2 regions of the Cryobacterium sp. TMT3-29-2 genome follow, and region 2 is predicted to be linked to the other one. Evidence: predicted binding sites of a transcription regulator. Region 2 holds the regulator's gene; the other holds the start of a gene.

Region 1 (15,157 bases), on a different contig from region 2:
GGCGTCCTATGGTGCCCCCATCGCGAAGCAGCCGATCCTCAGCATTCTGGCGCTGGTGGCCGGCGTCATCGGCCTGCTCGGCTCGCCGATCGTATTCCTCCCGATCGTGGGCGGCATCCTCGGGCTGTTCATTCCCGCCGCTGCCGTCGTTCTGGGCTTCCTCGGCAAATCGAAGGAACCGCAGGCCCGGGGCTTCTGGCTGACCGGACTCATCACCGGGTTCATCGGCGTCGGGATGGCGCTGGTCAGTATCGTGATCTGGTCCGTCTTCTTCGCCACCGTCCCCAACTCGTCGTTCTGAGCCGGAGATAGCAGCGGGGATGATGGGGGAGGAACGGGACCCGTCCCGCGATGGCGACTTCCGGGCCGACCTCACCCGGCGTCCGGCACCGGCCCCGGGCGAGTTGGACTATGCGTCGACCGTCACCGCCCCCACGGAGTGGGTGCCGTACGTCTACACCGACAGCGAGCTGCGCGCTCAGGCGGGCCGGCGTGGCCTGTCCATCGCCTCGCTCGTCTTCGGGTTGCTCGGGTTACTGATCGCCGTGTTCGGCGTCTGGGGCGCGGCGCTCTCCCTCGCCGCAGTCGTGCTGTCCGTGATGGCCCGCCTGACCGAACGACGTGCCGGCACCGTGTGGGCCTACGGGCTGCTCACGGGGCTGGCCGGACTCGTCCTCGCGGTCGGGTGGGTGCTGATCGTCACGCAGGTGCTGACGATCGTGCCCGGCTGAGCCGGGCGCGCCTCGACCTGCGGCCTCGACCTTCCTGCTCCATCTGCGGCTCAGTCGAGCGGCGGAACCCGCTCCACGAGCAGGGCCACTCGCTGTCCCGCTGCCCGGGTGAGTACGAGCGTCGCCGACTCGGGGCCCTTGAGCTTCAGCCGGGTACGCAGAGTGGCCGGGTCGACATCCACGCCGCGTTTCTTGATCTCAAGCGTGCCGATCCGACGTTCCTGCAGCGCCAGCCGCAGCTTCTTCTCATCGACCGGCAGCACCTCCAGCACCCGGAACGCGGTGGCGAACGGCGTGCGATGCAGGGTCTCGGAGGTGAGGTACGCGATCCCCTCGCTGAGCATCAGCGCGTCGAGCGAGCGGGCAAGATCGCCGATCAGGCGGGCACGGATGATCGCGCCGTCCGGCTCGTACAGGTAGTCGCCCAGCACACCGACCGGTGCATCCTCGCTGTCGCGGGGCGCGGTCAGTTCGTTCGTCCCGGTCCGGCCGAGCAGCAGGGCGGAGCGACGGATGCCGGGGCGCGCCAGCGCTCCGAACCACAGCCCCATCTCCACGAGCCTGCCGTCCACCGAGACCCATTGCGCTTCGGCCTCGGCGGGGATCAGATCGCGGTCGTGTCCCGGACCGAGCTTGACGCCGATGGGCATCCGCTCACTGAGGCCGAAGACGAAATCGAGGTGGGGGGAGTAGTCCTCCGGCCTGGTGAGGCGGGAGGTGTTGGAGTGCCCGGCGGTGCGCCGGGCCGGATCGAGCCAGGCGGCGTCGAATCCGGTGAGGTCGACGTCTTCCGCGGCCGAGTGCAGAACGCTTGCATTCTCGAACGGAGCCAGGTTGTAGCTGGCGACGGTCGCGGTCACCTCGTCGGCGTCCACCGCCGTCACCGTGAGGTCCATGGCGGCCAGGGCCATGGCGTCGCCGCCGATCCCGCAGCCGAGGTCGACGACCCGGTTCAGGGTAGCGCCGGTGAAACGGCCGGCGTGCAGCGCGGCCACCCGCAGCCGAGTGGCCTGCTCGAGGCCGGCCTCCGTGAACAGCATGCGACCGGCGAACTCACCGAACTTGGGCAGGGCCTTGGCCCGGAGCCGGGACTGGCTGAGCACCGCGGTGACCAGGTCGGGGCTGTGCCCGGCCTTGCGCAGTTCGCTCACCACCCGCACGACGTCGGCGGCCGGGTCATACGGCGGCAGCGAGTCCAGCAGACGCAAACCGCCCGGCGATAACAGCTCGACGAGCTCTGAGCGTTCCATCGTGCAAACCTATCAACCCCTCGCATCTGGCACTCACGTTGCGTGAGTGCCAGATGCGCCCTAAACTCGATCTAGCACTCTCGCTGTGAGTCTGCTAACTATGTCTTAGCTAAGAAAGAGGTCAACCGTGTCGGTCTCCATCAAGCCGCTCGAGGATCGCATCGTCATCAAGCAGGTCGACGCAGAGCAGACCACCGCTTCAGGTCTGGTCATTCCTGACACCGCCAAGGAAAAGCCCCAGGAGGGCGAAGTTGTCGCAGTCGGCCCCGGCCGCATTGACGACAACGGCAACCGCATTCCGCTCGACGTCGCCGTCGGCGACAAGGTGATCTACTCCAAGTACGGCGGAACCGAAGTCAAGTTCGGTGGCGAGGATCTCCTCGTCCTGTCGGCTCGCGACGTGCTCGCAGTCGTCGTTCGCTAGTCACACCCACTGATCGGTAGAATCCCGGATGGCCTGGCCATCCGGGATTCTTCGTTAAGAAAGGCCCGCCCGTGGAGAAAGGCCCTCCCTCACCCGAGAACCTCAACCGGGCCCGTCCTGCCCGCCCGGCGCGGTCCGAACAGAGCAAGGGACTGATCTACGCGGTCCTCGCCTACGCACTCTGGGGCGCGTTGCCGCTCTACTTCCTGCTCCTCGCCCCGAGCGGGGCGTTCGAGATCGTGGCCTGGCGTGTTCTCTTCTCCCTGGTGTTCTGCGCGCTGCTCATCACGGTCACCCGCAAGTGGCGGTCGTTCGCCGGCCTGCTGCTGAGACCTCGCATCGTCTTCGCCATGGGTCTGGCCGGCCTGCTCATCTTCGTCAATTGGCAGACCTACGTCTTCGCCGCCCTCAGCGGACACGTGGTCGAGGCTGCCCTCGGATATTTCATCAATCCGATCGTCACCGTCTTCCTCGGCGTCATCCTGCTGCGGGAAAAGCTGCGGCTGCTGCAGTGGGTGGCCGTGGGCATCAGCCTCGGGGCCGTCGTCGTCCTCACCGTCGGCTACGGCTCGCTGCCGTGGGTGTCGCTCATCCTCGCGTTCTCGTTCGGCTTCTACGGCCTGATCAAGAAGCGCGTCGGCCGCGACGTCGACGCCGTCGCCGGCCTTACCCTCGAAACGGTCTGGCTCGCGCCCATCGCCGTCGTGCAGCTGATCGTGGTGGGCTCCGTTTCCGGTCTCACCTTCGGGACCGTCTCCACCTGGCATACCCTGGGGCTGCTGGCAGCGGGCGTGGTGACCGCCGTCCCGCTCCTGTTTTTCGCCGCCGCGGCCCGGCGGCTGCCTTTGACGTACATGGGCCTGATCCAGTACTTCGCGCCCATCCTGCAGTTCCTGGTCGGCGTCTTCGTGCTGCTCGAGCCGATGCCGCCCGAGCGCTGGCTCGGGTTCGCCTTGGTCTGGGTGGCGCTGGTCGTCCTCACGACCGACATGGTCCTCACCGGGCGCGCGCCCCGGCGTGCGTCCCTGGAACCGGCCTGAGCCCGGCTACGCTCGGGGGCGCACCTCGTACCTGAAAGGACACCGGATGCGCGCTGCGTCGAGTTCCCTGCCAGTCAGCCTGATCGGGGGGCTCGCCTGTGTTCTTCTGCTCTCCGGTTGCACAGCGGAGGCCGCGCCGCCGGTGGCCACGCCCACCGTCGCACCCGTCGTGATCGCACCGTCCGGCGACGGGACCGTGCGCATCGGCACCCTGTTCCCCATGACGGGCCCGGCGGCCGCCAGCGGAGCGGCGCAGGTGGCCGGCACGGAACTGGCCGCCCGGGAGATCACCGAGCAGGGCCGAATCCTCGGTACTCCCATCGAGATCGTCCACCGCGACTCCGCCGTCGACGCGGCGACGGCGCTGACCGACCTGCTGGCCCGCGGCGTCGACGTCGTGCTCTGGGACGCCACGGTCCCGATGCCGGACGACCTGGCCGCTGCCGTTCTGGCGGCGCCGGCGGCGCTGCTGGCGCTCGGCGACTTCGCGAACGGCGGCACACCCCTGGCCGCCAGCGGCGGCTTCGCGGCGCGCCTGCGCACTCTGGATCCGGGGTTGGTCGACACCGCCGGCGGGGGCGAGGCCTATGACGGGGTCGTCCTGAGCGCCCTGGCCGCGGCGCGGGCCGGAGACGACGGCGCGGCGTCGATCAGGCCGGCCCTCGACCAGGTCAGCACCGGGGCGGTCGCCTGCGCATCCTGGGGAGAATGTGCGGCCGCGCTGGCCGATTCGCAACAGATCGCCTATGCGGGCGTCACCGGCCGCCGATCGTAACGATTTGGTCTGCGTTACACGGATGTAACACGGTTGCCTTGTTTCGCGCGATTCCTGTCAATAATGTGACAGGACGGCAGTCATTCGACCGCTGGCATTTCTCATTCCTAGTCCCAAGGAGCAACATGAGCGTATTCGCGAAGGCCTCGGCCTCCCGCTCAGTCCGGGCAGTCGTCACTGGAGTCGCCATGGTCGGCGTCAGTGCACTTCTGCTCACCGGATGCAGCAGCAACACTGCAGAACCGGCTGAATCGGAAGCCCCCGCCGCGAGCGGAGACGCCCAAGCCATCACGGCCGGCGACCGCGACCTCACCCTGAAGATCGGCACCATCCTTCCCCAGAGTGGTGCCCTGGCCTTCCTCGGCCCGCCCGAAGAAGCCGGGGTCGCACTGGCCGTCAAGGACATCAACGACGCGAATCTTGGACTCACCGTCGAGGCCATCTTCCGTGACTCCGGCGACACCACGACGGACACCGCGACCGGTTCGGTGACCGACCTCCTCTCGCAGGACGTCTCGGCCATCATCGGTGCAGCATCCTCCGGCGTCTCCAAGACCGTGATCGACCAGATCACCGGCGCGGGTGTCGTGCAGTTCTCGCCGGCCAACACCTCGGCAGACTTCACGAAGTACGCCGACAAGGACCTCTACTGGCGCACCGCCCCGTCCGACCTGCTGCAGGGTGAAGTCCTGGGCACGCAGATCGCCGACGACGGCAACGCCACCCTCGGCCTGATCGTGCTCAACGACTCGTACGGCACCGGCCTCGCCGAGTCCACCACGGCGGCCTTTGAGGCTGCCGGCGGCGAGGTCGTCGCCACGTCGCTGTTCAACGAGGGTGACTCCAACTTCGCGGCTCAGATCTCCGAAGTGACCGCCGCCAACCCCGACGCGATCGCCCTGATCACGTTCGACCAGGCCAAGGTCATCACCCCCGCGCTGGTCGGCTCCGGCTACCCGGGCGGCAACCTCTACTTCGTGGACGGCAACCTGTCCGACTACAGCAAGGACTTCGACGCCGGCATCATCACCGGAGCCAAGGGCACGCTGCCGGGCCTCGACGTGGGAACCCTCGGCGACTTCACCGAGCGTCTCAAGGAGCTCGACCCCACCCTGACCGACTTCAGCTACGCGGCCGAGTCCTACGACGCCGTCATGCTCGTCGCTCTGGCTGCCTTCGCGGCCAATGACGTCTCGGGTGAGGCCATCTCCAAGCACCTCCGCCAGGTCTCTGGTGGAACCGGCGACGGCACCGCGGTCTCCGACTTCACCGCGGCGGCCGAAGCCCTCGCAGCCGGCGACCAGGTCGACTACGACGGCTTCTCCGGCCCGGTCACGTTCGACGAGAACGGTGACCCGACCGAGGCAACCATCGGCGTCTACGAGTACCTCGAGGACAACACGTACAAGCGCATCAACTAGTCACCGATCAGTCGCCCATCGGCAGCTGAACTGGAAGGGCCCCGACTTCGGTCGGGGCCCTTCTTCGTGCGCCCGGCAACTTGTCTAGTTCGACAGTCTCGGTCGAGTTCGTCCCGCGCGCGCAGCGACGTCGACCGGAGCCGTCGAACTCGCGCCGAACTCGGCGGACCGGGCACGGCGGACCGCACACGGCGGACCGGGCACGGCGGACCGGGCACGGCGGACCGGGCACGGCGGACCGGGCACGGCGGACCGGGCACGGCGGACCGGGCACGGCGGACCGCACACGGCGGACCGCAGGCGGCGGACCGCACACACAGAAGCGGCGCCCGAGGATCTCGGGCGCCGCTTCTGTGTGTTGGTCGTGCTGGTCGTGCTGGCGGCTCCGGCTAGTCGTCCTGGCCGAGGGTGCCGAGGTAGAGGCCGATCACCTTGGGGTCGTTCAGCAGCTCGCGGCCGGTGCCCGTGTAGGCGTCGCGGCCCTGGTCGAGCACGTAGCCGCGGTCGCAGATCTGCAGGCAGCGGCGGGCGTTCTGCTCCACCATGATCGTGGTCACACCGGCCTTGTTGATCTCCTTGACCCGCAGGAACGCCTCGTCCTGGCGCACGGGGGAGAGGCCGGCACTCGGCTCGTCGAGCAGCAGCACGTGCGGGCCCATCATCAGCGCCCGCGACATGGCCACCATCTGGCGTTCGCCGCCGGACAGCGATCCGGCGCGCTGCTGGAGCCGCTTCCCGAGCTCCGGGAAGATCTCCGTGACGAACTGCAGCCGCTCGTCCAGGCCCTTCGGTTTCAGGAACATGCCCATCTCCAGGTTCTCCTGGATCGTGAGCGTGGGGAAGACGTTGTTCGTCTGAGGCACGAAACCGACGCCCTTGGCCACGAGCTTGTTGGCCTTGAGGTTGGTGATGTTCTCGCCGCGAAGCAGGATCTCACCTTCCCTCACCTTGACCTGGCCGAAGATCGACTTGAGCAACGTGGACTTGCCGGCGCCGTTCGGGCCGATGATCCCGATCAGTTCGCCGTCGTAGGCGGTCAGGGAGCAGGCGTTGAGAATGTTGACGCCCGGCAGGTAGCCGGCCGTCACCGTCTTGACCTCGACGACGGGCTGCCCGCTGGGGGTGTAGGCCGGCGCGGCGGCAGGGCTAGTGTTCGTCAATCGAGCAGCTCCTTAATGGCTTCGACACGTTCTTCTTCGGCGGCCGGATCCTCGCCGAGGTCCTCGTCGTGGTGCTGGCCCAGGTAGGCGTCGATCACGGCGGGGTTGCGCATCACCTCGTGCGGGTCACCCTCGGCGACCACGCGGCCCTCGGCCATCACGATGACCCAGTCGGCGATGTGGCGCACCATGTGCATGTCGTGTTCCACGAAGAGAACCGTCATGCCCTCCGCCTTCAGGTTCAGGATGTGGTCCAGCAGCGACTGCGTCAGCGCCGGGTTCACCCCGGCCATCGGCTCGTCGAGCATCACCAGGCTCGGCTCGCTCATCAGCGCCCGTGCCATCTCGAGAAGCTTGCGCTGCCCGCCGGAGAGGCTGGCGGCGTAGTCGTCCTTCTTGGAGTCGAGCTTGAACCGTTCGAGGATATCGAGGGCCCGCACCCTGTTCGCCTCCTCCTGCTTGCTCCAGAAGAAGGGGAAGACCGCCCGGAACAGGTTCTCGCCGGCCTGGCCCTTGGCGCCGAGCAGCATGTTGTCCATGACGGTCAGCAGACCGAGCGCCTTGGTGAGCTGGAAGGTGCGCACCTGGCCCATCCGTGCCACCTTGAACGCGGGCATCCCCGACAGAGGGCGGCCCTCGAAGGTCCACGACCCGGTGTCGGGCTTATCGAAGCCCGTCAGCAGGTTGAACAGGGTGGTTTTGCCGGCTCCGTTGGGCCCGATCAGCGCCGTGATGGCGCCGCGCGGGATCTCGACGTGGTCGACGTCGACGGCCTTGAGACCGCCGAAGGTGCGGCTCACGCCGTCCGCGACCAGGATCGGATCGCGCTTCTTGCAGCCCGGTGCGGCCTCGCCGATGTGCAGGTCGGTCGACTTGACCGGCTTGTTGCTGGGAACTGTGTTATTTGACAAAGGCCAACTCCTTCTTGTTTCCGAAGATGCCTTGCGGTCTGAAGATGACTATAAGCATGATCGCCACTCCCACCAGGATGAAGCGCAGCTGGCCCGCCTGGATGCTGGTGATGAACGGAATCCAGCCTGCCTCCACCGCACGGGCGATGAACCCGGAGAAGAAGGACAGCAGAACCCAGAAGACCATCGAGCCGATGACCGGCCCGAGGATCGTGGACGCGCCGCCGAGGAGGAGTATCGCGTAGATGAAGAACGTCAGTGACGTCTGGTAGTTCGACGGAACCACGGCACGGGGGAGCACGAAGATCATGCCCGCGATCGTGCCGAATGCGCCGCCGAGAATCAGAGACTGCATCTTGTAGGAGTAGACGTTCTTGCCGAGCGCGCGCACGGCATCCTCGTCTTCACGGATTCCCTTGATCACGCGACCCCAGGGACTGCGCATGATCTGCCACGTGAACAGGCAGGCGAGGGCCACGATCGACCAGGCCACGATCCGCAGCCACCAGTCGTACTCGTTGTACTCGAACGGGCCGAAGCCGTAGCGCCCCTCCGGGATCGGGTTGAGGCCCGCAAAACCGCCCTTATACCCGCTCAGCCCGTTCGCGGAGCCGGTGAAGGACTGGAACGTGTTGGTCGTGAACAGGAGGCGCACGATCTCGGCCGCCGCGATCGTCACGATCGCGAGGTAGTCCGCCCGGAGGCGCAGGGTCGGTATACCCAGGATCAGGGCGAAGATGACGGATGCGCCGATCCCCACCAGCACGGCACCCCAGACGGGGAAGCCGAAGCTGAGGGTGGAGATGGCGAAGCCGTAGGCGCCCAGGGCCATGAAGCCGGCCTGGCCGAAGTTCAGGAGGCCGGTGTATCCGAAGTGGATCGCCAGCCCGAGCGCCGCGAGGGCGTAGGCGGCGGTGGTCGGGCTGATCAGCTCGACGGCTGCGTTGCTAAAGATTGCTCCCCAGTCGATCATCGGATGCCCTTCTAGCCAATTCTCTCTTTGCGACCCAGGATGCCTTGCGGCCGAAGCAGCAGCACCAGGATCAACACGACAAGTGCACCGACGTATTTAAGGTCGGAGGGAAGCCACAGCGTCGACAGTTCGACGAACAGGCCGACGATGATCGAACCGATCAGGGCGCCGAAGGCGGTGCCGAGACCGCCGAGGGTCACGGCCGCGAAGACGAGCAGCAGGATCTGGAAACCCATGTCCCAGCTGACACCCGGCCGGAAGTAGGCCCACAGGATGCCGCTGAGGCCGGCGAGGGCTCCACCGACCACCCAGACGATCCGGATGACGCCGTCGACGTCGATCCCGCTGGCGGAGGCCAGGCTGGGATTGTCGGAGACCGCGCGGGTGGCCTTGCCGATGCGGGTGCGCAGCAGGAAGTAGGAGACGGCCAACAGCACCACGATGCTGATGCCCATGCTGGCCAGGTCGATCATCGAGAGCCGGATCGGTCCCAGCTTCATGTCAGCCAGGCCGGAGCCCGGAAGCTGGCTCGTTCCGCCGCCGACGAAGATCTGGAACACGTACCGCAGGGCGAGCGAGAGCCCGATGCTCACGATCATCAGCGGGATCAGACCCACGCCCTTGCGGCGCAGCGGTTTCCAGATCACCGCGTCGAGGCTCCAGCCGAGACCTGCGCTCAGCACGACGGCGATGATGATCGCCAGCCAGATCGGCACGCCCAGCGTGACCGAGAAGAGCAGGGCCATCAGCGCGCCGAAGGTGATCATCTCGGCATGGGCGAAGTTGCTCAGCCCGGTGGTGCCGAAGATCAGGGACAACCCGATCGCCGCGAGGGCCAAGAGCAGGCCGAAGTTCAGCCCGTTGACGAAGCGGTTGACGAACTGGTCGAAGAAGCTGACCGTGGTGCGCGTGCCCTCGCCGAGGAAGAAGTTCACCGACTTCACCTTCGTGAGCGCGAACTCCGCCTCAATCACGTTGCCGCCCTTGGCAACGACGACACCCTTCGGAAGGGTCTCCTCATCGAGGCTGACCGTGTACGTGGCCTTCTCGGGCACGCCGACTTTCCACTTGCCCTCGGCGTCCGTTTCCACGGATGCCTCATAACCGCCGCCTTCGACGGTGATCAGCACGTTGTCGAGCGGTTTCTGGTCGAACTGCACGTTGCCAGTGAGCACGAACTCGTACTCGTCGGTTCCGACCTCGTCGGCGTGAGCCGGACCGGCGGAGACTGTGGCGAACGTGGACATCGTCAAGGCTGCGAAGAGCAGGCCGAGGAAGATCACCAGCATTCTGGGTGAGAATCTGCGAACAGCTTCAGGGGAATTCACTGCACCTCCATGGGGGCACCGTTGGGTCTGTCACCGAGCGTGCCCCGGGTCTCACCTACCAACATCTTTGTTGACAGTAAGTGACGATTATGTCCCATATGTGACGACGGCGGTCGGAACTGCCCAGATTCTCTTCCGAGGAATGCGTGGAGCGCGACGTCGCTTAACATTGACAAGACCGGTGATCGACTTGGATTGCCGGATTTTCTCCACTTTCCTGCATCTGTAAAAGGGGTTTCATGGATCAGCCAGATCCGTTCGGTTTCACCGGGCTCACCTACGACGACGTCCTGCTTCTTCCGGGGCATACCGACGTCATTCCCAGTGAAGCCGAGACCCTGTCTCGGTTGACGCGCCGAATCAGCGTGGCCACGCCGCTGCTGTCCAGCGCGATGGACACCGTCACAGAGACCCGGATGGCCATCGCGATGGCCCGTGAGGGCGGCCTCGGCGTGCTGCACCGCAACCTCTCGATAGTCGACCAGGCCGAGCAGGTCGACCTCGTCAAACGCAGCGAATCCGGCATGATTACCAATCCGGTAACAACTTCGCCCGACGCCACTGTTGCGGAGGTCGACGCCCTCTGCGGGCAGTACCGCATCAGCGGTCTTCCGGTCATCGACGCCGACGGCGTGCTCGTGGGAATCATCACCAACCGGGACATGCGGTTCGTTTCCAACACCAAAAAGCACACGACGCTCGTGCGCGAGGTGATGACGAAAGGCCCTCTGATCACGGGCAAGGTCGGCATGGCGCCGATGGACGCCGTCGCCATCTTCGCCACCCACAAGATCGAGAAGCTTCCCCTCGTCGACGACCACGGCCGCCTCACCGGCCTGATCACGGTCAAGGACTTCGACAAGAGCGAGGAATACCCCTTCGCCACCAAGGACGACGCCGGACGTCTGCGCGTCGGCGCGGCCATCGGCTTCTTCGGCGACGCCTGGCAGCGCGCCACCGCACTGCTGGACGCGGGCGTCGACGTTCTCGTGGTCGACACCGCCAACGGCGACAGCGCCGGGGTGCTCGAGATCATCCGTCGCCTGAAGTCCGACCCCGCGTTCGAGGCGGTCGACGTGATCGGCGGCAACGTGGCCACCCGCTCCGGCGCCCAGGCCCTCATCGACGCGGGCGCGGACGCGATCAAGGTCGGCGTCGGCCCCGGCTCGATCTGCACCACCCGCATCGTCGCCGGCGTGGGCGTGCCGCAGGTCACCGCCGTCTACCAGGCGTCGCTTGCGGCCAGAGAGACCGGCATCCCGGTGATCGCCGACGGCGGGCTGCAGTACTCGGGCGACATCGCCAAGGCACTGGTCGCCGGCGCGGACACCGTCATGCTCGGTTCCCTGCTCGCCGGTTGTGACGAGAGCCCCGGCGAGCTCGTCTTCGTCAACGGCAAGCAGTTCAAGACCTACCGCGGCATGGGTTCGCTCGGCGCGTTGCAGAGCCGCGGCACGAAGACTTCCTACTCCAAGGACCGCTACTTCCAGTCGGATGTCCCCTCCGACGACAAGCTCATCCCGGAGGGCATCGAGGGCCAGGTGCCGTATCGCGGACCGGTGTCCGCCGTGGCTTACCAATTGATCGGCGGCCTGCGCCAGTCCATGTTCTATGTGGGCGCGCGCACGATCGACGAGCTCAAGCAGAAGGGCAAGTTCGTTCGGATCACCGCCGCCGGGCTGAAGGAGTCGCACCCGCACGACGTGCAGATCGTGGTCGAGGCTCCCAACTACCGCCGTTAGCGCGCTGCGGCCAGCCGGGAGACGGCTTCCGCGAGTACCTCGGGTGAACAGCCGAAGTTGAGGCGCGCGAAGCCCCGGCCGGGTTCGCCGAACATCGGGCCGGGGCTGAGCGCGACCCGCGCCCGCTCGAGTGCGACCAGGGCCGGGTCGTCACCCCAGTCCAGGCTCCGCAGGTCGAGCCAGGCCAGATAGCCGGCCTCGGGCGGCCGGTAGCCGACTCCGGGCAGCTGCGCGTCCAGCAGTGCGGTGAGCCGGTGGCGGTTGCCGTCGAGAGATTCGAGCACCCCGTCCAACCACGGCTCCCCGTCGCGGAACGCCGCGATGCCGGCGATCAGCCCGAACTGGCTTGTGCGCCAGGACACCTCCTGGGGCAGGGCGGCGAGCCCGCCGCGCATCCTCTCGCCGGCGGTGACGATTAGCGCGCATTTGAGGCCGGCCAGGTTCCAGGCCTTGCTCGCGCTCGTCACGCAGACGCCGTGGTCGGCGGCCTCGGGGGAGACGGTCAGGTAGGGCGTGAAGGCGGCGTCGGAGTAGGTCAGCGGGGCGTGCACCTCATCGCTGACGACGGTGACGCCGTAGCGGGCGGCGAGCCCGGCCAGCGCCGCCAGGTCCTCGACGGTGTGCGGATGACCGATCGGGTTGTGCGGGTTGCAGAGCAGCACGCAGCGCACTCCGGCCGCAAAGGCGCGTTCGAGGCCGTCCAGGTCGAGGGTCCAGCCGGTCTGGCCGTCGAGGAGCGGCACGGCGTGCACCACCCCGCCCGCCTCGGGTACGAGGTCGAAGAACGGCGGGTAGACCGGGGGAGTGATCACCACCCGGTCGCCGGGCCTGATCAGCATCCGCAGGGTCTCCACGATCGCCACGCTGACATCGGTCGTGGTGGTCACCTGCTCGGGGTCGACCGGCCAGTCCCAGCGGCGGCCGGCGAAACCCGCGAAGGCGGCGCCCAGCTCGGTGTCGGGTGCGACATAGCCGGTGTCGCCGTGGCGCACTGCCGCGGCGAGCGCCTCCCGGACGGGTGCGGCGAGCGGGAAATCGGACTCGGCGACGAAGAGCGGCAGTACATCGGCGGGGAAACTGCGCCATTTCCTGCTGGTGCGCTCGCGCAGGAGGGACAGTGGGTCGGCGGTGACGTCCATCACCTCAGGATGCACCCCGCGGCATCCGTCGTCGAGGAGCCTCGCGGCACCTAAACTGGAACCATGGAAATCGAGATCGGCCGCTCCAAGCGCGCCCGCCGCGTATATGCCTTCGACGACATCGCGATTGTGCCCAGCCGGCGCACCCGCGACCCGGAGGATGTGTCGGTCAACTGGACCATCGACGCGTACCAGTTCTCGATCCCGTTCCTCGCGGCTCCGATGGACTCCGTGGTGTCCCCGAAGACGGCCATCATGATGGGCCAGCTCGGCGGCGTCGGTGTGCTCGACCTCGAGGGTCTCTGGACCCGCTACGACGACCCTGAGCCGCTTCTCGCGGAGATCCGCGAGTTGCCCGCCGACCGGGCCACCGCCCGGATGCAGGAGATGTACTCCGAGCCGATCAAGCCCGAGCTCGTCACGGCGCGCCTCGCGGAGATCCGCGCGGCCGGCGTGACCGTGGCCGGCGCCCTGTCGCCGCAGCGCACGCAGGAACTGTACGAGACCGTCGTCGCCGCCGGCGTCGACCTGTTCATCATCCGCGGCACCACCGTTTCGGCCGAGCACGTCTCGCAGAACCAGGAACCCCTCAACCTCAAGAAGTTCATCTATGAACTCGACGTGCCCGTGATCGTGGGCGGGGCGGCGACCTACACCGCGGCCCTGCACCTCATGCGCACCGGTGCGGCCGGCGTGCTCGTAGGCTTCGGCGGCGGCGCGGCCTCGACCACGCGCGCCTCCCTCGGCATCCACGCGCCCATGGCCACGGCCGTGGCCGATGTCGCCGGCGCGCGGCGGGACTACATGGACGAGTCCGGCGGACGCTACGTGCACGTCATCGCCGACGGCGGCCTCAACACCTCCGGTGACATCGTCAAGGCCATCGCCTGCGGCGCCGACGCCGTCATGCTCGGCACCGCGCTGGCCCGGGCGACGGATGCCCCCGGCGGCGGCTTCCACTGGGGTGCCGAGGTGCACCACTCGAAGCTGCCCCGCGGCAAGCGGGTCGAGGTGGGCGCCCTGGCGCCGCTCGAGACCATCCTCTACGGTCCGACTCCGATCGCAGACGGCACCGCGAACCTCGTCGGCGCGCTGCGCCGCTCGATGGCCACCACCGGCTACTCCGACCTGAAGGAATTCCAGCGCGTCGAGGTGGTCGTCGCCCCGTACCGGGTGAATTAGGCGGTTGTCGCGCCGCACCGAGTGAACTAGCGTCTGTGTACACATCACACCATCCGAAATGGGAGTGAGCACATGGCAACTGGCAACTCTGCGTCGCGATCCACGAAACTGGGTCCGGAAGAACGGGCCGCGGCCCTCGAACGGCTGAAGGGCAAGGAGCTCGACATCCTGGTGGTCGGTGGCGGCATCGTCGGCACCGGGGCCGCCCTGGACGCGGTCACCCGCGGCCTGAGCGTGGGCATCCTCGAGGCCAGGGACTGGGCCTCGGGAACGTCGAGCCGGTCGTCCAAGCTGGTGCACGGCGGCATCCGATATCTGGAGCAAGCCGACTTCCGGCTGGTGCGCGAGGCTCTGACCGAGCGTGGCCTGCTCCTGCAGCGCATCGCCCCGCACCTGGTGAAGCCGGTGCGGTTCCTCTACCCGCTCCGGAAGCGCGTCACCGAGCGTTTCTACGTGGGCGCCGGCATGCTGCTCTACGACCTCTTCTCCTACACCGGCGGGCGCGGCCCCGGTGTGCCGCACCACCGCCACCTGTCCAAGCGGCAGGTGAAGGGGCTCCTGCCGAGCCTGAACACCGACACGATCGTCGGCGGCATCACCTACTACGACGGCCAGGTCGACGACGCGCTCTACGTCGCCTCGCTCGTGCGCACGGCCTCGTTCTACGGCGCGCACGCGGCCAGCCGGGTGCGGGTCGAGGGATTCATCAAGGTCGGCGAGCGGGTGGTCGGTGTGCACGCCCACGACCTGCAGACCGGCGAGCGGTTCGAGGTGCGGGCCCGGCAGGTCGTGAACGCGACCGGAGTCTGGACAGACGACACGCAGCGCATGGTCGGTGAACGCGGCACGTTCAAGGTGCGGGCGTCGAAGGGCATCCACCTGGTCGTGCCGCGGGACCGGTTCCAGTCGGCCATGGGGCTGCTGCTGCGCACCGAGAAGAGCGTACTGTTCGTGATCCCCTGGGGACGGCACTGGCTGATCGGCACGACCGACACCGACTGGCACCTCGACAAGGCCCACCCTGCCGCCACCGCCGCGGACATCGACTACCTGCTCGAGCATGTGAACGCCGTGCTGCGGG
Region 2 (15,157 bases):
TGAGGGTGATCTCGTTGCCGCGCACGTGCACGCTGACTCCGGGGTGTTCCTTCTCGACGGTGGCGAGCAGGCGGTCGTCGGCGCCCAGCAGGCGCACCATGGCGACGCCATCGACCGTGATGTGTACCTCGGCCTGGCCGGGACCCTCCGTTCCGGGCCCCGTGGTCTCAGCGGAAGCCAAGCGTTCCCTCCCCGAGGGTTCCGGCGGCGGTCTGCGGGGCGAGCAGGTGCGCATGAACGTGGAAGACGGTCTGTCCGACTGCGGCACCGGTATTGAACACGAGCCGGAACTGGCCGTTCGACACCGTGGCCGCCACAGCGTTGGCGACCTCGACGAGTTCGACGAGGAGCCCGGGGTCTCCGGCCGCGAGTTCGACGACGTTGCTGTACTGGGACGTTTTCGGCGTGATCACGATGTGCACGGGCGCCTGCGGGGCGATGTCGTTGAAGGCGATGATCCGGTCGGTTTCGGCGACAATGGTCGCCGGGATTTCGCGCGCGGCGATACGGGTGAAGATGGACGGTTCTCCGGTGGAAGACATATCTCTATCTTAAGCTCGCGCGCTACCAGCGGCCGAGCGTCGTGTTCAGAATGGAGAGCGCGGCTGGGCCCGCGGTGGAGGTGCGCAGCACGTTGTCCCCCAGCCGCACCGGGGTGGCGCCGGCCTGCTCCAGCAGGGTCAGCTCGGCCGGGGAGATACCGCCCTCGGGGCCGACGACGAGCAGGATCTCCCGGTCGTCGGTCGGCGCCGCCTGCGACGTGAGGCGTTCAGTCGCGGAGGGTTCCAATAGCAGCATTCGGGTGGAGCCGGCCAGCTCGGCCAGCATTTTTGTGCTCATCAGGTCCGCGACAGTGGGCAGCCACGCGCGGATCGACTGCTTGGAGGCCTCGCGCACGATGCTGGACCAGCGATCTCGGCCCTTCTGCACCTTCGCACCCTCCCAGCGGGTCACCGACCGGGATGCGGCCCAGGGGATGACCCCGTCGATGCCGAGCTCCGTGGCAGCCTGCACGGCCAGTTCGTCCCGGTCTCCCTTGGCGAGGGCCTGGACCAAACGGATGCGCCGCGTCACGCGCGCGGTCACGGTCACCGTTTCGACGCGCAGGGTCAACAGGCTCGCGTCCGCGCCGACCACGGTGGCGGAGAGCATCAGCCCGGCCCCGTTCCCGATCTGCAGGTGCTCACCCGGTCGCACCCGGCTGACGGTGACCGCGTGCCGCGCCTCGGCGCCGGTGATCCCGACGACTGCCCCCGGCACGCAGTCGGTGGCCAGGAGCGCCTCATCGATGAAGAAATGTGCCATGGACGTCTAGCCGCGGAACCGATCGCGCAGCTTGGCGAACAGGCCCTGCTGGAAGGCGCTGAGTGACGGTTCCGGCGCTTTGTGGCGGGCGGCGAAGGCTTCGATCAGTTCGCGTTCCTTGTGGTCGAGGCGGGTCGGCGTGACCACGTGAACGCCGATCTTCAGGTCACCGCGCCCGTTTCCGCGCAGTCGGGTGACGCCGCGGTCCTTGACCGTGATGACCTCGGCGCTCTGCGTGCCCGGCTTGAGTTCGACCTCGATGTCGCCGTCGAGCGCCTTGACGGTCGCGGAGGTGCCGAGGATGGCATCCGTCATCGGCACCTCGAGGGTGGCGAGCAGGTCGTCGCCGTCGCGGCTGAAGACGTCGTGGTGGCGTACCTTCATCTCGAGGTAGAGGTCGCCGTTGGGGCCGCCGGCCGGGCCGGCCTCGCCGCTTCCGGGCATCTGCAGGCGCAGGCCCGTGTCGACCCCGGCGGGGATGTCGACGGGGACAGTGCGTCGCGCGCGCACGCGGCCTTGGCCCTGGCAGGTGACGCAGGGCGTGGCGATGATCGTGCCGTAGCCGCGGCAGGACCCGCAGGGGCTGCTGGTCATGACGTTGCCGAGCAGCGAGCGCACAGCGCGCTGGATGTTGCCGGTGCCGTGACAGATGTCGCAGGTGACGGGTGCAGTGCCCGGCTGGCAGCAGGTTCCGCTGCAGGTACCGCAGACGATGGCCGTGTCGACCTCGAGGTCGCGGTGCGTGCCGAAGATGATCTCGTCGAGGTCGAGTTCGACCCGGATCAGGGCGTCTTGGCCGCGCTCGCGGCGAGACCGGGGGCCGCGGGTGGATCCCCCGCCGCCGCCGAAGAAGGTTTCGAAGATGTCGCCGAAGTTGCCGAAGTTGCCGTCGAAACCGCCACCCGCGCCTCCCCCCGAGCGGCCGTTGCCGCCGCGGTCGTAGTTGTCGCGCTGCTTGGCGTCGCTGAGCACGTCGTAGGCGTGCGTGACGGACTTGAAACGTTCGGATGCATCCGCTCCCGGGTTCACGTCGGGGTGGAGCTGCCGGGCGAGCTTGCGGTAGGCCTTCTTGATCTCGTCGGTCGAGGCGTCGCGTGCAACGCCGAGTACTTCGTAATGGTCAGCCAAAGCTGGCTCTCCTAGGTCTGTTCTGAAATATGGGTTCGTTCTGAATGCGGGCCCCCGACCTCTGGGCAGGGGGACCTGGTCAATTCTCGCCGAGAAGGCGTGAAAGGTAGCGGGCGACCGCTCGGACGGCCGCCATGTTGTTTGAATAGTCCATTCGGGTGGGGCCCAGCACGCCGAGGCGGGCCAGGTTGCCGCCCTGCGACGAGTAGCCGCTGGTGAGCACGGATGTCTCGGCCAGACCGAACGGGGCGTTCTCCCGGCCGATGCTGACAGACACGCCGTGCTGGTCGGTGGCCATCTCACCGAACAGCCGCAGGAGCACGACCTGTTCTTCGATGGCCTCGAGCACCGGGTAGATACTGCCGGTGAAGTCTTCCTCGGTGCGCACGAGGTTGGCGGCGCCGGCCATCACGAGCCGGTCCTGCCGGTTCGCGCCGACCTGGTCGCGCAGTGTGCCGATGATCAGCTCCACGGCTTCCTGCTGATCGAACGAGCCGAGGTCGGCGGCGGCGGTCAGGGTGCCCGCGGTGAGGGAACCGGCGGCCTCGCTCATGCCGAGACCGACCAGGGCCGCATTCAGCCGGGCCCGCAGCTCGACCAGAACGGTTTCCGCCAGCGGCCGGGGCAGGTCGACGACGCGCTGCTCGACACGTCCGGCATCCGTGATCAGAACGGACAGGAGGCGGGTTTCGGATAGAGGAACCAGTTCGATATGGCGCACCTTCGCGCGGGACAGCGACGGATACTGCACCAGCGCGACTTGGTGGGTGAGCTGGGAGAGCAGCCGCACGCTGCGGGCCAGCACCTCGTCGAGGTCGGCCGATTGGCCGAGGAACGTCTCGATGGCCTGGCGCTGCGCCGCCGAGAGCGGCCGCAGATCGGCGAGGTGGTCGACAAACAGGCGGTAACCCTTGTCGGTGGGGATCCGGCCCGACGAGGTGTGCGGGGCCGCGATCAACTCCTCCTCTTCGAGCAGGGCCATGTCGTTGCGGATCGTGGCCGCCGAGACCCCGAAGGAGTGCCGGTCGACGATAGATTTGGACCCGACGGGTTCGCGGGAGGCAACGTAGTCCTGAACGATCACCCGCAGGACTTCGAGACTGCGATCGGACACCATGACTCTCGCCTCCTCCCAGCGTCGTGAGTGCAGCACTGGTTGGCACTCGGGGTATGTGACTGCCAATCATACCGCGACCGGCTGGGCTTCCCCATTGCTCCCGAATGTCTGGGCGCGGTAACTTTGGCATGTACCACCCCTTCCCCTGTGCACTGAAAGGCACGATCATGAGCAATTTCACCGGTCCCGGACCCGGACCCGATGATCCCTACCAGGGCCAGCGGCCGCCGCAACCGCCGTATCAGCCTGCCGCCCCCGGACCGTCACCTGTGTCCGAGGCGGATGACCGCCAGTGGGCGTCCCTCGCCCACCTCGGCGGGATCCTGATGTTCCTGCCGTCCCTGGTGCTGTGGCTGCTCTTCAAGGACCGCGGACCCCTGACCGGCGTCGAGGCCAAGGAAGCGCTCAATTTTCAGATCACACTTCTGATCGGCTACTTCGCGGTCAACTTCTTTGCGACGGTCATCGGCTTCCTCACGTTCGGCATCGGCGGCGTCATCGGTGGTCTCGCCTGGGTGCTCTACATCCTCGGCGTAGTCTTCTCGGTGCTCGGCTATCTCCAGGCCAAGGATGGGAACCACTACCGGTACCCGTTCGCCCTGCGCCTCATCAAGTAGCCGGCCCGAGCCAGTCTTTTCTATCGAAGGAGCAACATGTCCGATTACACCCCGCCTCCGCCTAACCCGTACCAGGCACCGACTCAACTGAACCCGGCCGACGAGAAGCTGTGGGCCACTCTCATCCACATCGGTGGGATTCTGTTCGGCCCGCTGCCCGCTCTGGTCGGCTACATCGTGCTCAAGGAACGCGGCCCGTTCATCCGGGCACACACGGCGGCCGCCCTGAACTTCCAGCTGACGCTGCTGCTCGCCTACATCGTGGGTTCGGTCCTCACCATCGTCGTCGTCGGCTTCCTGCTCCTGGCTGCCGCCTGGGTGCTGGCGATCGTCTTCGGCATCATGGCCGCCCTTGCGGCGAACCGGGGCGAGTACTACACGTACCCGCTCACGATCAAGTTCGTGAACTAGTCAGTCCGCGACCAGTCGGCGCACGACGGCATCCGCCAGGAGGCGTCCTCTTCGGGTCAGTTCGACGGACCCGGAGAGGGCTGCTCGCGCGTCGATGAGTTCGTCAGCGATCAGCCCGGCCACCTCGCGGCGGCCGAGCGGGCTGAGGGAGTCGATGCGAATGCCCTCGCGGATGCGGGTGAGCAGCAGCACCCGCTCCACTTCCTGGGTGGCCGCGTCGAGGGTCTCCCGACCCGCGGCCGGTGAGTCGCCGGCGCGGATCCGGTCGCCATAGGCCGACGGATGCTTGACGTTCCACCAGCGCACCCCGCCGATGTGGCTGTGCGCTCCGGGCCCGACGCCCCACCAGTCCTGGCTGCGCCAGTAGGCAAGGTTGTGGCGGGAACGGTGAGCGTGGTCCGTGGCCCAGTTGCTCACCTCGTACCAGCTGTAGCCGGCCCGCGACAGAAGGTCATCGGCCAACTCGTAGAACTCCGCCTGCACGTCGTCGTCGACCGAGGCCAACTCGCCGCGCTTGATCTGGCGGGCGAGTTTGGTGCCCTCCTCAACGATGAGCGAGTACGCGCTGATGTGCGTGGGTGCCTGACGGATGGCGTGCTCGAGGCTGGTGCGCCAATTCGCGAGGGTCTCCCCCGGAGTGCCGTAGATCAGGTCGAGGGACACGTCGAGGCCGGCCTCGCGGGCCCACTGCACGACCAGTGGCACGCGCTCGGGGTCGTGGGTGCGCTCGAGGGTGGCCAGCACGCTCGGCACAGCGGACTGCATGCCGAAGGACACCCGGGTGAAGCCTGACTCGGCGAGGCGGGCGAGGTAGGCGGCGTCGACAGAGTCGGGGTTCGCCTCGGTGGTCACCTCCGCGTCGGGCGCGATGCCCCAGGTGGAGCGCACGGCCTGCAGCATCCGCACCAGGTCGTCGGCCGGAAGCAGGGTGGGGGTTCCGCCGCCGAAGAAGACGGTCGCCGCCTCGCGGGCTGGCACGCCCGACAGGGTCAGGATGCGGCCGGCCGCCTCGACCTCGCTGATCGCCTGACCGGCATAGTCGTGCTGTGATGCGCCGCGCAACTCGGTGGCGGTGTAGGTGTTGAAATCGCAGTAGCCGCAACGCACCCGGCAGAACGGCACGTGCAGGTAGACGCCGAAGTCGCGCCCGGCCGCCCCCACGGCGGCCGAGGCCGGTAGCAGGCCGTCGCGGGGTGCGGGGTCGCCGAGAGGGAGGGCACTGCCCATTCGGTTAGACCGCGCCGATCGGATGCAGCGCGCGCAGGTACCGTGCTGTGATTTTCGACTGCTGCCGTCGCACGAGCGGCCAGCCGAGCCGGTAGACCCAGGAACTGGGGCGCGAGAAGGCACGGATGGTGAGCCAGACCGAGTCGTCCGCGCGCCTCTCGACGATGAATGACTCCTCACCGCTGGCTGGGTGCCCGGCCATGGTGCCGTAGGCGTAGCCGAGGCGGTTGGGCTCATCGATCACGTAGACCACACGCACGGGGGCGTCGATCGTGAAGGGCCCGAACTTGGTCGTGAGGTGCGCGGACATCCCGTTGACGATGTAGGGGGTTCCGTCCTCGGCGAAGACGGCCTCGTCCGGCTCGACCTTCTGGTTGCGGGCGGCCTGACCGTCGGCGTCGAAGACGAGCCCCGTGTACTGCTGACCGGTGCCGTCCAGAAGGTCGGTGACGGTCATGCCGCTCCCCCGCTGCACACCCCAGGTCATCAGCGACTTCGAGGCGAGCTCGAAGCGCTCCTCGCCGCTGCCGAGGCGCACGGTGCGCTCGAGGGGCCGGTACCCCTTGGGTGGGAACCGGAGAAGGTCGGGGGCGAGGGTGCCGCCGATGGACGCGTAGGTGACGGCTGTGTCGGTGAAGGTGGCGCGGCGCATCCGTCTACTTCTTCTTCGGGGGTTCGTCGCCGGACAGGGCGGCAATGAACGCCTCCTGGGGAACCTCGACCCGGCCGACCATCTTCATTCGCTTTTTTCCCTCTTTCTGCTTCTCCAGCAGCTTGCGCTTGCGGGAGATGTCACCGCCGTAGCACTTGGCGAGGACGTCCTTGCGAATGGCGCTGATCGACTCGCGTGCGATGATACGGGCGCCGATCGCGGCCTGGATGGGAACGTCGAACTGCTGCCTCGGGATGAGTTTCCGGAGGCGCCCGGTCATCAGCACGCCGTAGTCGTAGGCCTTGTCGCGGTGCACGATCGCGCTGAACGCGTCGACCTGTTCGCCCTGCAACAGGATGTCGACCTTGACCAGGTCGGCCTCCTGCGAGCCGATCGGCTCGTAGTCGAGCGAGCCGTAGCCGGCGGTGCGGCTCTTCAGGTTGTCGAAGAAGTCGAACACGATCTCGCCGAGCGGCATCGTGTAGCGGATCTCGACCCGGTCTTCACCGAGGTAGTCCATGCCGAGCAGGGTTCCGCGGCGGCTCTGGCAGAGTTCCATGATCACACCGACGTAGTCCTTGGGCGCGAGGATGGCCGCCTTCACGATGGGCTCCTCGACCTTGGCGATCTTGCCGTTCGGGAACTCGCTCGGGTTGGTCACCGTGACCGACTTCTTATCGTCGGTGGTGACCTCGTAGATCACGCTGGGAGCGGTGGTGATCAGGTCGAGGCCGAATTCGCGGTCGAGCCGCTCGGTGATGATCTCGAGGTGCAGCAGGCCGAGGAAGCCGCAGCGGAAACCGAATCCGAGGGCGACGGATGTCTCGGGCTCGTAGACGAGGGACGCGTCGGAGAGCTTGAGCTTGTCGAGGGCCTCGCGGAGGGCCGGGTAGTCGCTGCCGTCGATCGGGTACAGGCCCGAGAAGACCATCGGCTTGGGCTCGGTGTAACCGGGCAGGGCGACGGTCGCGGGGCGGAGCGCCGTGGTGACCGTGTCGCCGACCTTCGACTGGCGCACATCCTTCACGCCCGTGATCAGGTAGCCGACCTCGCCGACTCCGAGGCCCTTGCTGTTGGTGGGCTCGGGCGAGGTGACGCCGATCTCGAGGATCTCGTGCGTGGCCCGGGTCGACATCATCTGGATCTTCTCGCGCGGGCCCAGCTTGCCGTCGATCATGCGCACGTAGGTGACGACGCCGCGGTAGCTGTCGTAGACCGAGTCGAAGATCATCGCGCGGGCCGGGGCGGCCGGGTCGCCCACCGGGGCCGGGATGAGGCGGGTGGCCCGGTCCAGGAGTTCGGCGACGCCGACGCCGGTCTTACCGGAGACCCGGAGCACGTCGTCGGGGCTGCCGCCGATCAGGCTGGCGAGCTCCTTCGCATACTTGTCGGGGTCAGCGGCCGGCAGGTCGATCTTGTTCAGCACCGGGATGATGGTGAGGTCGTTCTCCAGCGCCAGGTAGAGGTTGGCGAGGGTCTGCGCCTCGATGCCCTGGGCGGCGTCGACGAGGAGGATGGCTCCCTCGCACGCGGCCAGGCTGCGGGACACCTCATAGGTGAAGTCCACATGGCCGGGAGTGTCGATCATGTTCAGTGCGTAGGTCTGGCCGTCGAGTTCCCACGGCATCCGAACGGCCTGGCTCTTGATGGTGATGCCGCGCTCGCGCTCGATATCCATCCGGTCGAGGTACTGGGCGCGCATCGAACGGTCGTCGACGACGCCGGTGATCTGCAGCATCCGGTCGGCCAGCGTGGACTTGCCGTGGTCGATGTGGGCGATGATGCAGAAGTTGCGGATGAACTCGGGCGGGGTGGCGGCCGGTTCAAGCGCCGTGAGGGGTCTCGGTGACATGGTCTGGCAATTCTCCCATAGGTGGCTGGGTCCCCGTTTCGCCGCTGCTGCTCCGCGTTCCAGGCGGCCGCTCTGGACCGCTCAGCGCTCGACGCTCGACGCTCGACGCTCGACGCTCGGCGCTCGCAGCCAACCACTGCCGTGCATCACTGCCGTGAACCACTTCGACGGAGAATTTCCCGAAAATGAGCTTTTTCCACCCATCTGTGTCCGATTTCGGAAAAATGTCCGTCGAATTCGTTCTCACGACTGCACCGAGCAACGGTTCCCGTGTGAGGCTCCCTCGGTACGGGCCCGTATGTCGGGCCACCTCTGTAATATCGCTGCTCATTGAGGAGGAATGAATGACACCCGCCATCCCCGTTCTCTTCGTCCACGGGATCCGCACGTCGAGCACCATGTGGCGGCACCAGTTGTTCATGCTGGGCGAGACGGGGCATCCGGCGCTCGCGATCGATCTGCCGGGGCACGGCTCCCGCATGGACGAACCGTTCACCGTGGCGGGCGCCCTGGCCGCCATCGACGAAGGAGTCGACGCCCTGGGTGGCCGGGTGCTGTTGGTCGGACTGTCCTTGGGCGGCTACTACGCCATCGAGTACGCCGCACGCCACCCGCAGAAGGTGGCCGGGCTGGTCGCCGCGGGAAGCTGTGCGGTTCCCGCCGGCTGGCCGCTTGACGCCTACCGGGGACTGGCCCGGCTGATCCGCCGGCTGCCCGACCAGGGACTGTGGCTCCACACCACGCTCGTGCGAGTGCTCCTGCCACCGCACGGGGCCGCCGACACGCTCTCCGGTGGGGTACCGCTGGGCGTGATGGATGCCGGGCTCGGCGCCACCGGAACCCTCCGCCCGCTCGACAGCCTGGCACGCTATCCCGGACCGGTGTGGCTGGTCAACGGTTCACTCGACCAGTTCCGGCTACATGAGCGACGTTTCCTCGCCGCCTGCCGGGACGGCCGCCTCGTGATCGTTCCCCGTGCGTCGCACCTCGTCAGCCTTGCCCAGCCGGAGCGGTTCGCGGCGGTGCTGCGCGGCATCCTCAAGGACATTGCCATCGACCGGCCGGGTCCGATTGTCGGCCTGAGCGAATAACTGGTATCGTTTCCTGTTGGCTTGCGTGTTGGGTCCCACCCCACACGATTATTGCCGCACGGCGCCCTCTACCGCCAAGCGGCCCATCCGAACAAGAACCTAACGAAAGCGTATAAACGTGGCAAATATCAAGTCGCAGATCAAGCGTATCGGCACCAACAAGAAGGCCCAGGAGCGCAACAAGTCGGTCAAGAGCGAGTTCAAGCGCGCCGTCCGCGCGACGCGCCTCGCGATCGCCTCCGGCGACAAGGACAAGGCCGTCGCCAGCCTCGCCATTGCTTCGAAGAAGCTCGACAAGGCCGTCAGCAAGGGCGTCATCCACCAGAACCAGGCCGCGAACAAGAAGTCCGCGATCGCCAAGTCGGTCAACGCCCTCGTCTAGTCTCCGCCTGACCCGGCTCAGGACCCTTCACCGGCCCTGACCGGCGCACACAATCGCCCCCTCCGTTTCGGTGGGGGCTTTCGTGTGTCCGGTCCTAGGCTCCAAATGTTGCGGGAGGTGCTACCGGGTCGACAAGGAGCCGGCCTCTCCCTGACTCTTCGCCGATGATTCAGTCCTGTTCCTAGCTCGCCGAGTCATACCCGAACTCGCGGAGCTCCTGCGAGCACCGGCAGGCCTGCGCGAGCTTCCTCGCCCACCCGACCGCGGCCTCCCGCGTGGGCAGCTCCAACACGGTGAACCCGCCCGTGAGGTCGCTCCCGGATAGAGATCCATACTCACCGTCCCGTCGGCGGAGACCAGGACAGGATCGATTCCCTCCTCGATTCCGCCACCGAACACATAGACGCCAGCGGCCTTGGCCTCCTCGATCACCGCATGGGATTCCGCGACGGCGAGCGGGAAGTCATCATCGGTGAGCACCATGGCTTCACCAGGGAAGGAGATGAGGTATTTGGTCATGTCTCGATGGTCCCCTCGGGCGGTCCGGACCGCAACGGGGAGTGCGAGAGGAAGACGTTGCCGTGCAGGTGCCGGAGCAGCTGACCTCAGCCGGGCCGAGCCCGGTCAGTTCTCACCCCGTCGGGCAATCACGCCGATGAGCCGCTCGAGGGCGAACACGGGGTCGCGCTCGGCACCCTTCACCGCGGCATCCGTCTCGGCCAGTGCCACGACGCAGCGGGCCAAACCCTCGTCGGTCCAGTTCCGCAGGTCGCGCTGGGCACGCTCGACCTGCCAGGGGGCGAGCCCGAACTGCGACGCCAGCTGGCCCGAGCCGCCGCGCGCCCCGCAGAGTTTCGCCATGGTGCGGATCTTCATGGCGAACGCGGCCACCACGGGGACCGGGTCCGCACCGGAGGACAGGGCGTGGCGCAGGATGACGAGCGCCTCACCCTGATGCCCGGCGATCGCCGCGTCGGCCACCTTGAACGCGTTGGCCTCGACCCGGCCACCGTAGTAGCGGTCCACGGTCGTCTCGGTCACCTCGGCGCCCACATCCGCGATGAGCTGTTGGCAGGCCGCGGAGAGTTCGGCCAGGTCGCCGGAGAACGCGGCGACCAGGGACCGCAGCGCGCTGGGCGTGACCCGCTTGCCGGCCGTCTTGAACTCGGCGGAGGCAAAGTCGTGGCGGTCGGAGTCCTTCTTCAACTCGGCGCAGACGACCTCGATGCCGCCTCCGATGCCGGAGCGGATGGTGTCGAGCAGCTTCTTGCCGCGCACACCGCCGCCGTGCCGGAGCACCACGTAGGTGTCCTCGGCCGGGTTCTGCAGGTAGTCCAGGGCATCCGCGAGGAAGGTATCGCTGCACTTCTCCACCGAGCTGACCCGGATCAGCCGCGGTTCGCCGAAGAGAGACGGGCTGGCCATGGTGAGTAGCTCGCCGGGCGCATAACTGTCTGCCTGCACGTCGCTGATCTCCAGGCTGGGGTCTTCGAGCTTGAGGAAGTCCCGCAGCTGGCGGATCGCACGCTCGGCCAGGAAGACCTCGGTTCCGGACACCAGGATGATCGGGGCCGGCCGCACCTGATGCCAGGCCAGCTGCGGAATGGCGGCCGTTTTCGGCGCGGCGCGGGGTGCGGCCCGGCCGGATGAGGCGGTTCGTGCGGCCACTCGGGGTTCCTTCGGTCGAGGCGGTGCAGGTTCTGTCAAGACTATCCGGGGCCGGCGACCGCCACGGTCTCGCCCCGCACGCTCTCGGTCCAGACCGTCAGCGCACCACCGCCCGGCCCCGGGGCGATCACGAGCAGCCCCTGCTGGTCGGTGCGAAAGGCCAGCGTGCCCACGGACCCGAGGATGTCCAGGATCGTGTCCGTGGGATGCCCGTAGCCGTTCTCCCGGCCGACGGAGATCAGCCCCACCGTGGCCCGGAGATCGGCGTAGAGCGCCGGACTCTGGTCCCCCGACCCGTGGTGGGCGACCTTGACGACATCCACCGAGCCCGGACCATCACGACGCCGGAGCGCGTCCTGGGACTCCTCGCCGAGATCTCCCAGGAAGAGGGAACGGATGCCCCGACCGTCGAACCCGATCGTCACGCTGCCCTCGTTGCCGGTCTGCATCACCGGCGAGCCCCGCACCGGCCAGAGGATCTCCCAGCGCAGCTCCCCGAGGGTGCCGGTGTCACCGCGGGCGGCCTCCCGGATCTCGGCCCCGCCCGCGGCAAGGGCATCGTGCAGGCGCTCATCGTCGGCATTCTCCGGGATGCCGACCAGAGCCGTGTCGACCCGGCCGATCACGGCGGAGACCCCGCCGATGTGGTCCAGGTCGTAGTGGGTCAACACGAGGATGTCGATCCGGTCGATGCCGAGCGTGTCTAGGCATTCGCTGAGGAGAACCGGGTCGGGCCCCACATCGACGAGCGCGTAGCGTTCACGGTCACGCACGACGATCGCGTCACCCTGCCCGATGTCGCAGGCGGCGATCTGCCAGTCCGCCGGAAACGCCACGGCCCGGCCGACGCCGGCTCCGATCAGGCTTCCGCCGTAGCTGCCGGTGGCCAGGACCAGAACCGCAATCGCCCCGATCGGCCAGTGCGCCCGGACCTGCCCCCGGCCGCGCAGCACCAACGCAACCACCGCCACGGTCAGCAGGACGGTCACGAGCATACCGATCGCGCCCCCCAGCCAGGGCAGACGGCTGCCGGGAAGCCCTGCGGACGTGCGGGCGATCGCCGCGATCCAGGCGGCTGGCAACCAAGCCAGGTAAAGCACTCCCCCGGCGACGCCGGGCAACCAGGGCAGCAGCAGGCACGCGATCAGACCGATCACGGTGGCGGCCGGAGCCGCGGGACCGGCCAGCAGGTTCGCGGGCACCCCGTACAGCGGAAGGGTTGGGGTGAGCAGCACGAGCACCGGCTGGCAGGCCAGCTGTGCGGCCAGCGGGATGGCGATCACCGCAGCGAGCCAGGCGGGCAGCCAGCGGTGCAGCAGCCGGGTGAGCGGCGCGGCCAGTACGAGCAGGCCCGCCGTCGCGAGCACCGACAGGGCGAAGCCGTAGCTGCGGGCCAGCCACGGGTCGGCCGCGAGCAGCAGAATCACGACGAGGGCGAGCAGCGGCACGCCTCGGCCCGGCCGCCCCGAGGCGATCCCGAGCAGCAGGATCGTGGCCATCAGGGCGGCGCGCAGCACGCTGGGTTCGGGTGTCACCAGCACGACGAACGCGAGCAGGGTGAGCAGCGAAATCCCGATCCGGATGCCGCGGCGCAGTCCCAGAAACCCAGTCAGGAGCATAACGCCCGCGATCACCACGGCGCAGTTGGCCCCAGACACGGCTGTGAGGTGGCTGAGGGAACTCGTCTTCATCGCTTCATCCAGATCAGCCTCGACCGAACTCGTGTCGCCGATAGCCAGGCCGGGCAGCAGGTCGCCGCCGTCACCGGGCAGCTCCCCCGCGGCGGCCGTGAACAGGGTGCGCAGCTCCGCGGCCCAGCCGAGCCACCAGGGCGGCGTATCGACGAGCTCGGGCATTCCGCGCCCGAAGACCAGGGCGGACGCCGCATCCCCGGCCGCGGTGAGCCGGAGGGTGGCGTCCAGCCGCAGGACGCTGCCGATCTGGAGCGTCGCCGCCGTGTCCTGGGCGGCCTCTGCGAACACGACCACTGGAACCGACAGGCTCCGCAGAGTACCGTTCCGCACGGCATCGTCCCGCACAGCGTCGTCCCTGGCCGTATCGCCGCTGGCAGCCCCGCCCGGCTCGATCCCGGTCAGGATGCCGCGGAATCGCACCCGGGGAGATGCGCCGAGGTCGGTGTCGGAGTCGGCCCCTGCAGGGCCGAACAGGGTGGGCGCACCGAACGACTGCGTCTGCACCGGGATCGACGACACCGTGAGGAGCAGGGTCACGCCGGCTTGGCGGGCCGCTTCCTCCCGCACGGCGTCCGGCAACCGCCCCGGCGCGGCGACCGTGACGGCGGATGCCAGCAGCGCGGCCGCCGCGCAGCAGACCAGGAGCACTCCGCACACCGGTGCTCCCCAGGGCCGGACCAGACGCAGAGCCACGACCAGACCCACGCAGAGTGAAACGCTCCAGAGCGCGGCCTGCGCACCGGCCGCCCACTCGGGGACGGCAATGAGCAACCAGGCCGCCAGCCACGCGGCCGCCGCGGGGAGCACCAGGCGCAGGTCGAGCCCGGTCATGCCGTGATCCGCTGAGCGAATCCTGCAGCGGGGGGTCTGCGCGTCATACCGGGAGGCTAAGCGCGTCCGTGACTCTCCTCGGTTCCCTCCATGATCTGTGGGCCGTTCCCTCCGGCCCGTGGGTGGGGAGGCGTGCCCACTATTCGAGGATGTCCTCGCCGCTCCTAATTGGCGCCGCTCCGATTCGCCGGACGAATCCGATCGCCCGCGCTCACACCGTGACCAGGGCGCTGAGCCCCTCGAAGGTCTTCTCGCCGATGCCGGTGACATTGCGCAGGTCCTCGACGGTGGCGAACGGCCCGTTGGTGTCGCGGTAGTCCAGGATGCGTTGGGCCATGGCCGGTCCGATGCGCGGCAGGGTATCGAGGTCGACAAGGGTGGCCGTGTTCAGGTTGACCAGGGCCGACGGGCCGACACCCGGGCCGGGTGCGCCACCGGGGACCGAGCCGGCACCCGGCGGCGGTCCGACGGGCACTTCCCCGAGCTGCGGCAGATACACCTGCTCCCCGTCGCTGAGCTTGCGGGCGAGATTCGTGCCGGCCGGATCGGCGGTCTCGGTCAGCCCGCCGGCGGCGGCAACGGCATCCATCACCCGAGCACCGGTGGAGAGTTCGAAGAGCCCGGGACGACGCACGGCACCGAGCACATGCACGAAGATGAGGCCACCGGATGCCGAAGCCGCCCCCGACGAGCTCGGGGCCGGGCCGGTGTCGGCGCCGCCGGCAGCCGTGCCGGCACCGGCGCCCGAGCCCGATCCCGCAGCCGAATCCGCCGGAGACACCACCTGATGACCGGCCTGTTGTCCGAGCGCGGACACGACCACCGCGGTGGCCAGCGCCGCGATCAGCAGCACCACGGCCGCACCGACCCCGATGCGCACGCGCGCAGGGGCACGCCCCTGCGCGCTCGGGGCCAAGCGGTCGAGTGCCGCGACTATCGGGTCAGGCTCCATCCCGGCAGGCTACGCCGACGTAAGCCGGAGCCCCGGTGCGCGGCCGCACGCTGTGGGCGGCACCGTGAGGCGCCACCCTGGGGAGGCAAGGACGTGGGACTACTGGCCTTTGGGGCTACTGGCCGCGGGTGACGATGCTGACCAGCCTTGGCGCGCGCACGATCACATTCATGATCTCGCGGTCGCCGATCCGGCGAATGACCTCGGCCGAGGTGCGCGCGAGACGCTCC

What was found. Region 2 encodes HrcA, which represses chaperone genes, less so after heat shock. Its sites were predicted from a motif close to TTNGCACTCGNNNNNNNCGAGTGCNAA; they were not measured.
Region 1: groES (co-chaperone GroES) is a predicted target of HrcA. The motif match lies at 2,008-2,034, and genes of this name have one in related genera.

Annotation. Positions count from the first base shown of each region.
Region 1 covers NZ_SOGK01000072.1:8,653-23,809, reverse strand. Annotated here, with positions in the region: gene E3O67_RS08430 (hypothetical protein) at 56-301, shown strand; gene E3O67_RS08425 (hypothetical protein) at 321-731, shown strand; gene E3O67_RS08420 (class I SAM-dependent methyltransferase) at 782-1,981, opposite strand; gene groES (co-chaperone GroES) at 2,109-2,405, shown strand; gene rarD (EamA family transporter RarD) at 2,477-3,445, shown strand; gene E3O67_RS08405 (ABC transporter substrate-binding protein) at 3,492-4,220, shown strand; gene E3O67_RS08400 (ABC transporter substrate-binding protein) at 4,346-5,641, shown strand; gene E3O67_RS08395 (ABC transporter ATP-binding protein) at 6,031-6,801, opposite strand; gene E3O67_RS08390 (ABC transporter ATP-binding protein) at 6,798-7,712, opposite strand; gene E3O67_RS08385 (branched-chain amino acid ABC transporter permease) at 7,702-8,682, opposite strand; gene E3O67_RS08380 (branched-chain amino acid ABC transporter permease) at 8,697-9,974, opposite strand; gene guaB (IMP dehydrogenase) at 10,253-11,755, shown strand; gene E3O67_RS08370 (MalY/PatB family protein) at 11,752-12,894, opposite strand; gene E3O67_RS08365 (GuaB3 family IMP dehydrogenase-related protein) at 12,958-14,076, shown strand; gene E3O67_RS08360 (glycerol-3-phosphate dehydrogenase/oxidase) at 14,149-15,157, shown strand, end outside.
Region 2 covers NZ_SOGK01000012.1:16,050-31,206, forward strand. Annotated here, with positions in the region: gene E3O67_RS01765 (PhoH family protein) at 1-181, opposite strand, end outside; gene E3O67_RS01770 (HIT domain-containing protein) at 168-542, opposite strand; gene E3O67_RS01775 (16S rRNA (uracil(1498)-N(3))-methyltransferase) at 565-1,305, opposite strand; gene dnaJ (molecular chaperone DnaJ) at 1,312-2,433, opposite strand; gene hrcA (heat-inducible transcriptional repressor HrcA) at 2,513-3,550, opposite strand; gene E3O67_RS01790 (DUF4870 domain-containing protein) at 3,718-4,167, shown strand; gene E3O67_RS01795 (DUF4870 domain-containing protein) at 4,204-4,578, shown strand; gene hemW (radical SAM family heme chaperone HemW) at 4,579-5,805, opposite strand; gene E3O67_RS01805 (DUF1990 family protein) at 5,810-6,457, opposite strand; gene lepA (translation elongation factor 4) at 6,462-8,309, opposite strand; gene E3O67_RS01815 (alpha/beta fold hydrolase) at 8,654-9,400, shown strand; gene rpsT (30S ribosomal protein S20) at 9,519-9,782, shown strand; partial or broken gene E3O67_RS17295 (YciI family protein) at 9,964-10,301, opposite strand; gene holA (DNA polymerase III subunit delta) at 10,407-11,450, opposite strand; gene E3O67_RS01835 (ComEC/Rec2 family competence protein) at 11,492-13,975, opposite strand; gene E3O67_RS01840 (helix-hairpin-helix domain-containing protein) at 14,187-14,927, opposite strand; gene leuS (leucine--tRNA ligase) at 15,043-15,157, opposite strand, start outside.